DNA from 2 places in the Pseudomonas sp. GW821-FHT02C04 genome. Region 2 is predicted to be linked to the other one. Evidence: riboswitches for the same ligand, from Rfam matches in the RefSeq annotation. Region 2 holds a riboswitch; the other holds the start of a gene.
The links. Region 2 has a riboswitch for cobalamin ahead of AC07VV_RS02650 (TonB-dependent receptor plug domain-containing protein). Riboswitches for the same ligand answer to the same signal wherever they lie in the genome.
Positions count from the first base shown of each region.

Region 1: it holds a riboswitch for cobalamin, as region 2 does, so the genes downstream of both, cobO (cob(I)yrinic acid a,c-diamide adenosyltransferase) here and AC07VV_RS02650 (TonB-dependent receptor plug domain-containing protein) in region 2, are expected to answer to the same signal.

Region 1 is NZ_JBWKVT010000003.1:34,345-37,549, reverse strand. Features, by position in the region: gene AC07VV_RS12090 (PQQ-dependent sugar dehydrogenase) at 1-82, opposite strand, end outside; gene AC07VV_RS12085 (hypothetical protein) at 149-733, opposite strand; cobalamin riboswitch at 900-1,125, shown strand; gene cobO (cob(I)yrinic acid a,c-diamide adenosyltransferase) at 1,207-1,818, shown strand; gene AC07VV_RS12075 (cobyrinic acid a,c-diamide synthase CobB) at 1,815-3,110, shown strand; gene bluB (5,6-dimethylbenzimidazole synthase) at 3,107-3,205, shown strand, end outside.
Region 2 is NZ_JBWKVT010000001.1:597,706-600,910, forward strand. Features, by position in the region: gene AC07VV_RS02650 (TonB-dependent receptor plug domain-containing protein) at 1-1,769, opposite strand, end outside; cobalamin riboswitch at 1,862-2,067, opposite strand; gene AC07VV_RS02655 (NAD(P)/FAD-dependent oxidoreductase) at 2,142-3,205, opposite strand, start outside.

The DNA.
Region 1 (3,205 bases), on a different contig from region 2:
AGACTTGCAGGCTGGAGGATTCACCACAGGCGGTGAGCCCTCCGGCGAGTGCGATGACGAAAACGAGGTGGGGCTTGCGCATTACTGATCTTCCCTATGAATGCATTCCTAATCATAGAGAAGTGCGCGAGCCCGATGGTTCCACCCCTCAGCCGCGAGCTTCCTTGAACAGCACGGCAATGCCGGGGTGGTAGTTGCCGGCCTCGCTGCGCAATTTGCGATAGGCGTAGGGGAAATACCAGGCGACGGCGCAGGTGTGTTCCTTTTGCAGGTCGTCGACCATGTCCTGCAGTTCCTCGGGGCTGGCGCTGTGCTGGGCTTTCTGTGGGGCGACGAACAGGCAGCCGAGCTTGAGATCGCTGGCGTAGCTGATGCGCTTGGCGTCGCTGGTGATATCGGCCAGGGCCTGGGTCAGATTCAGGCTGTTGACGCGCGGCCAGCGTTGCGTCGCCTGGATGTACGCGCGATCTTCGGCGCCGGCCAGGAACAGGTCGGCGCGGGCGTTGCGTTCGCCTTCCTCGTTCTGCTTGCGGGTGGCGGTATCGCGCAGGGTGACCAGTTCGGCCATCCACGCGGCGGCGGACAATAGGCCGAGGTTGGCTTTTTCGTCATGCCAGTACGGCGTGTCGTTGTCGCCGCGCACGGCGTTGTAGCGGTCGATACAGTCAAACCAGCGTTCCAGCACCGGGCGCAGGAATTCCAGCCGCGGATTGCTGATGATCATGCCTTGCATGGTGCTCTCCCTTGTTATTGTGATGTGCTCTCTGCAGTCAAAAAACATGGCTCTTTGATATCACTGCTGACAGTGTGGCACAAGATTGGCGTCAGATAATTGATCGACGGCAGTTATTCGCTTTCAGGGGGCCTCTTCATTTGACGCTCCCCCCCCAACCCTCTAACCTTCGCGGCTTGTTTCAGGTGCTCTGTGACCGCTGTCGACAGAGTGAAACAGGGAAGCCGGTGAGGCGGGTCTTCAAGCGAAGAATCCTCACGATCCCGGCGCTGCCCCCGCAACGGTAAATGAGTAAAAGCTGCGTCCGATGCCACTGCTGCAAAGCGGGAAGGCGCGCAGCCAGGCCAAGGCCGCTCATGAGCCCGGAGACCGGCCTGATCCATCCAGCGGCATCACGGTGGGCGATGCCAGGCTTGTTGCCTTCTATTCTTGTGCCTGCCCGCCGTTATCCAGCCTCAACGGAGAGCTCCCCCATGACTGATTCCCCCGAACGCGACGAGCGCCATCTGGCGCGCATGCAGCGCAAAAAAGCCGTGATCGACGAGCGCATCGCCAATTCGCCAGACGAATGCGGCCTGGTGCTGGTGCTGACCGGCAATGGCAAAGGCAAAAGCAGCTCGGCGTTCGGCATGCTCGCCCGCGCCATGGGCCACGGCATGCAGTGCGGCGTGGTGCAGTTCATCAAGGGCCGCAACAGCACCGGGGAGGAGCTGTTCTTCCGCCGCTTCCCCGAGCAGGTACGTTTTCATGTGATGGGCGAAGGTTTCACCTGGGAAACCCAGGACCGCCAGCGCGACATCGCCGCTGCCGAGGCTGCCTGGGAAGTCTCCCGTGAGCTGCTGCGTGATCCGTCGATCGGCCTGGTGGTGCTCGATGAGCTGAACATCGCCCTCAAGCACGGTTACCTCGATCTGGATCAGGTGCTCAGCGATCTGCAGGCCCGTCCGCCGATGCAGCATGTGATCGTCACCGGCCGCGCTGCCAAGCCGGAAATGATCGAGATGGGCGACACCGTCACCGAAATGGGCATGATCAAACACGCCTTCCAGGCCGGTATCAAAGCGCAGAAAGGCGTCGAACTTTGAATCAACCACGTCACTGCCCGGCGGTACTGATCGCCGCGCCGGCCTCCGGCCAGGGCAAGACCACCGTCACCGCCGCGCTGGCCCGTCTGCACCGCAATCAGGGGCGCAAGGTCCGCGTGTTCAAGTGCGGCCCGGACTTTCTTGACCCGATGATCCTAGAGCGCGCCAGCGGTGCGCCGGTCTATCAACTGGATATGTGGATGGTCGGCGAGCAGGAAAGTCGTCGACTGCTGTGGGAAGCCGCCGCTGAAGCCGATCTGATCCTGATCGAAGGCGTGATGGGCTTGTTCGACGGCACGCCGTCGAGCGCCGATCTGGCGCGGCATTTCGGCGTGCCGGTACTCGGCGTGATCGATGGCACGGCCATGGCTCAGACGTTTGGTGCGCTGGCCCTGGGTCTGGCGCGCTATCAGCCGGACCTGCCGTTTGCCGGCGTGCTGGCCAACCGCGTCGGCACGGTACGCCATGCGCAATTGCTGGAAGGCAGTCTCACCGAAGGCCTGCGCTGGTACGGCGCGTTGTCCCGGGAAACCGGGATCGAACTGCCAAGCCGCCATCTCGGTCTGGTGCAGGCCAGCGAACTCAATGATCTCGACGTGCGCCTCGACGCCGCCGCCGAAGCGCTGGCCAGCACCTGCGAGGTAGCGCTGCCACCGGCCGTCGAATTCGCCGCGCCTGAAATCGTGAAGACCGAAAGACTGCTCGAAGGCGTGCGAATTGCCGTCGCCCGGGACGAGGCGTTTGCCTTCACCTATGGCGCCAGTCTTGATCTGTTGCGGGCGATGGGCGCGGAGTTGAGCTTCTTCTCGCCGATCCGCGATACGCAATTGCCCGAGGCCGACAGCTTGTACCTGCCCGGCGGTTATCCGGAATTGCATCACGTTGCCTTGTCGCAGAACGCCTCCATGCTCGACGCGATCCGCGCGCATCACGCCGCCGGCAAACCGTTGCTCGCCGAATGTGGTGGCATGTTGTATTTGCTCGATTCGTTGACCGATGTCGAAGGCACCCGCGCCGGACTGGTCGGTTTGCTCAAGGGTGATGCGGTGATGCAGAAGCGTCTGGCAGCGCTGGCCCTGCAATCCGTCGAACTGCCGGAAGGCTTGCTGCGCGGCCACACTTATCACCATTCCCTGACCACCACCGAACTGACCCCCATCGCCCGCGGCCACAGCCCCAATGGCGGGCGTGGCGCCGAAGCGGTGTATCGGGAAGGGCGGATGACTGCCTCGTACGTGCATTTTTACTTCCCGTCGAATCCGTCGGCGATTGCCACACTGTTGGTACCATGACCGACAACGCCTTCACTGAAACCGAGCGCGAAGCGGTCTATCGCGCCATCGCCGAACGTCGCGACATGCGCCACTTCAGCGGCGGCACGGTCGAG
Region 2 (3,205 bases):
GCGTAATGGCCGTACTCGACCTGTTTCGAGCTGATCACATCGCGAATGTAGCGGATTGCACCCCCGGCGCCCCACATCCGGTCAACCGACTCATAACCGACGCGTGATCGGGCGAAGAAGCTCGGAACGTCGTTGAGCGTGACGCCTGCGCGCGATTCGGTGAGGTTGCGGGTCATGTCCGCCTGCAGGCTCCATTGCTCGTTGAGCGCCAGTTTGGCGTCCGCCTCGAAACCGCGCATCTGGATCTGTCCCTGGCCGTTGACCCACTGGATGTCGTCGAGGGTAATCAGGTCGTCGATCTTGCGTTTGAACAGGGTGACGCTGGCGCTGAACTCGCGATCGAGCAGCAAGCCTTTGTAGTCGAGGCCGAGTTCGGCGTTGCGACTTTTCTCTGGTTTCAGGTTGCGGTTGCCCAACTCGTCGCCCGGTTCGTTGACGAATAGTTGCTCGGCGTTCGGCAGTTTGTAGGCCGTGCCGTACTGGCCGCGCAGTGCCCAGTGTTCATTGAGGTCATACAGCGAAGTGAGCATGCCGACCGTGGCACTGTCGCCGCCGCCCATGGCTTCGTGACGAATACCGATGCTCGGGTGCCAGTCGGGCAGGGCGTCGATCTGCGGGCGCAACTGGGTGTACAGCGCGTGGGCTTCAGCCTTGTCATTGTCGATGATCAGCACATCGTCCTGGCCCTTGAACCATTGGTTGTCTGTACCGAACACCAGCACATGGCCGCCGGGCAATTCAGCCTTGCCTTCGGCCTGCACACCCCAGTCGGTGAAGCCCCAGTAGTCGTTGTGATTGATGGTTCTGGTGCCGCCATTGGCGGTGTTGTTGATGCGCGTGTAGCGGGTGTCCCAGTCGTTGATGTGGCCTTTGACGAAATAGCTCAGGCGCTCGTTGAGGGGCTGTTCGAAGGTCGCCGTGGCGATCTGCTGGACGCGGTCGTTGGTGGTCTTGTGGTTGTCGACCGGCCGGGCGAAGTCGAGGTTGGCGTCGGCGTATTGGTAGAACAATTCCATCCGCGCATCGTCGCCAAAGGACTGAATCGCCTTGCCGCCGAAGGTGGTGACTTCGTAGGCGCGCTTCTTGTTGCTGTCGTTCTTGATGTCGCGATTGCGAAACGGCTGATAGCCATCCGAAACGTTATGACTGACGTAGGCCAGCAAGCCCAGGTCGCCGAAACCGTTGGTGAAGATGTTCTCGACTCGCGCATCCTCGGTGGTGCCGCCGAAGGTATCCACGCCCATGTTCACTTCGCCGGAGGCTTTGCGGCTCTGCGGGCTGCGAGTCACGATGTTGATCACGCCGGACACGGCCTGCGTGCCGAACAGCAGGCTCTGCCCACCTTTGAGCACTTCGATGCGTTCGATGGCGTTGGCCGGCAGGGTGTCCAGATACAGGCCGCCGTACAGGCGATTGTTCAGACGCACGCCGTCGAGCAGGATCAGCGTGTCATCGTTGCGCCCGCCCAGCAGGGAATAGGTGCCGTAGTCGAACGGGCCGTTTTTCGGCGCGACGTACAGGCCGGGAATGAACATCTGCATCACGCGGCTGACATCGGCGCTGGGGCCGGCGCGCTCGATCTGCTCGCGGGTGACGATCTCGACCTTGCTGCCGAACTGTGCCATGTCGGCCACGGTCGTGGACTCCACGGACGGCGCGGACACGATTTGCTGAGTGAGTTCGAGCGGCGCGTCGTCCGCCAGCAACAGGGGGCTGAACAGACAGCCGAGCAACAGGGATGGAGCCGGAGTGTTGAAAGGTCGAATCATTGTCTTCTCGAAAGGATCTTCGCAGAAGAGCATGCAGGAGAAGGCATCGCGCACACGCCGACACCGGCCCATGCCCGCCCACCGCAGGATTTTGCCAAACAGAATTTCAGGCCGGTCTCCGGGCTCGCGCGTATGGACGCCTTCACCTTCCCATGGCCGTCTGGCCACAGTGGTGTGTCGAAAGCATCACGCGCCTACCGTTGCGGGGGCAGCACCGGACTTGTTCGAAAGGAACGTACCGGTTTCCCGTTTCACCCCATGCACGGCGGCATGGGACACCTGAAACAGGGCGGCATCTGAACATTCGGATGACCGCTCGTCAACATGGGCTGCGGATTGCCGTTGCTGATTTCTCGACAACCGCCAGTGTTCTCACGTCTGAAAAAATCGACCGGGACGGCACGCGCTCAACGCGGAGAAGTCCTCTCCTTCGATAATTTCTTCACTGGCCAGACGACCCACAATTGCCGCCAACGTCACGCCGGGATGCATCGTGCAGACGTAGATGTGATTGGCTCCGGGGAGATAGCCGATCACGGGTATGCCGTCCGCAGCAATGGGTCTGAGCCCGACACAGGACGATTCCGGTTCGATGGAAATGATCCCGCTCAATTCGTCCCGGATGGCGGCTGCGGTTCGTAGCGCTATCGCTTCAGGGCGGTTTTCCTGGGCGTCGTCCAGATAATCCTCCGCCGCCAGCAACGTCCCCTCCGAGCCTTGTCTCACTTCCATTTCAGGACTGGAAATCAGCGTGTTCACCCGATCGGGTTGCATCCGGTAGCGGATGAAAATGGCGGGAGAGGCCGCGATTGGAAGGGACAGGTTCAGAACCTGCGTCAGCTGCGTGATACCGGTCCCGGCGGCCAATACAACCACGTCGCTGTCGATGATGCCCTTTGCGGTTTTGATGCCTGTCACCTTGGCATTGCGGGTAGTGAAACCGAGCACCCGGGTTTGCGTAAGCACTTTTGCGCCAAGTGTCCGGGCACCTGCAATCAACGCGTGGGTGACTTGTACGGCGTCCAGCGCACCGGCTTCGGTATCGTAAAAAGCGCTCTGCGGGGGATGCCTGAGATTGGGCTCAAGTTCGAGAATTTGCTGACGAGACAACCGCGTTGTGGAGGGGCGGGGATTGGCGGCTGGCGACTCGGTTTCCGACCCCGCGCCGTATGAAAGGGAACCGGTCCATCGAATCTCCAGTCCGGGCAACTGTGCTTCGAGTCGACGGTATTCCTGAATGGCCGCCCCACGAATTTGCGCGACAGGATCAGGCCCGTTGTGCGAGGTGTTGATCCATGCAAACGAGCGCCCGGTCACGCCGCTTGCGATATCTCCAGCTTCGACCACGGTCACCTCCGCGCCCTTGCAGGCCAGGTGATACGCGACAGAGGCGCCGACGATGCCGGCACCTACGACCACGACACGTTTGACAGTCC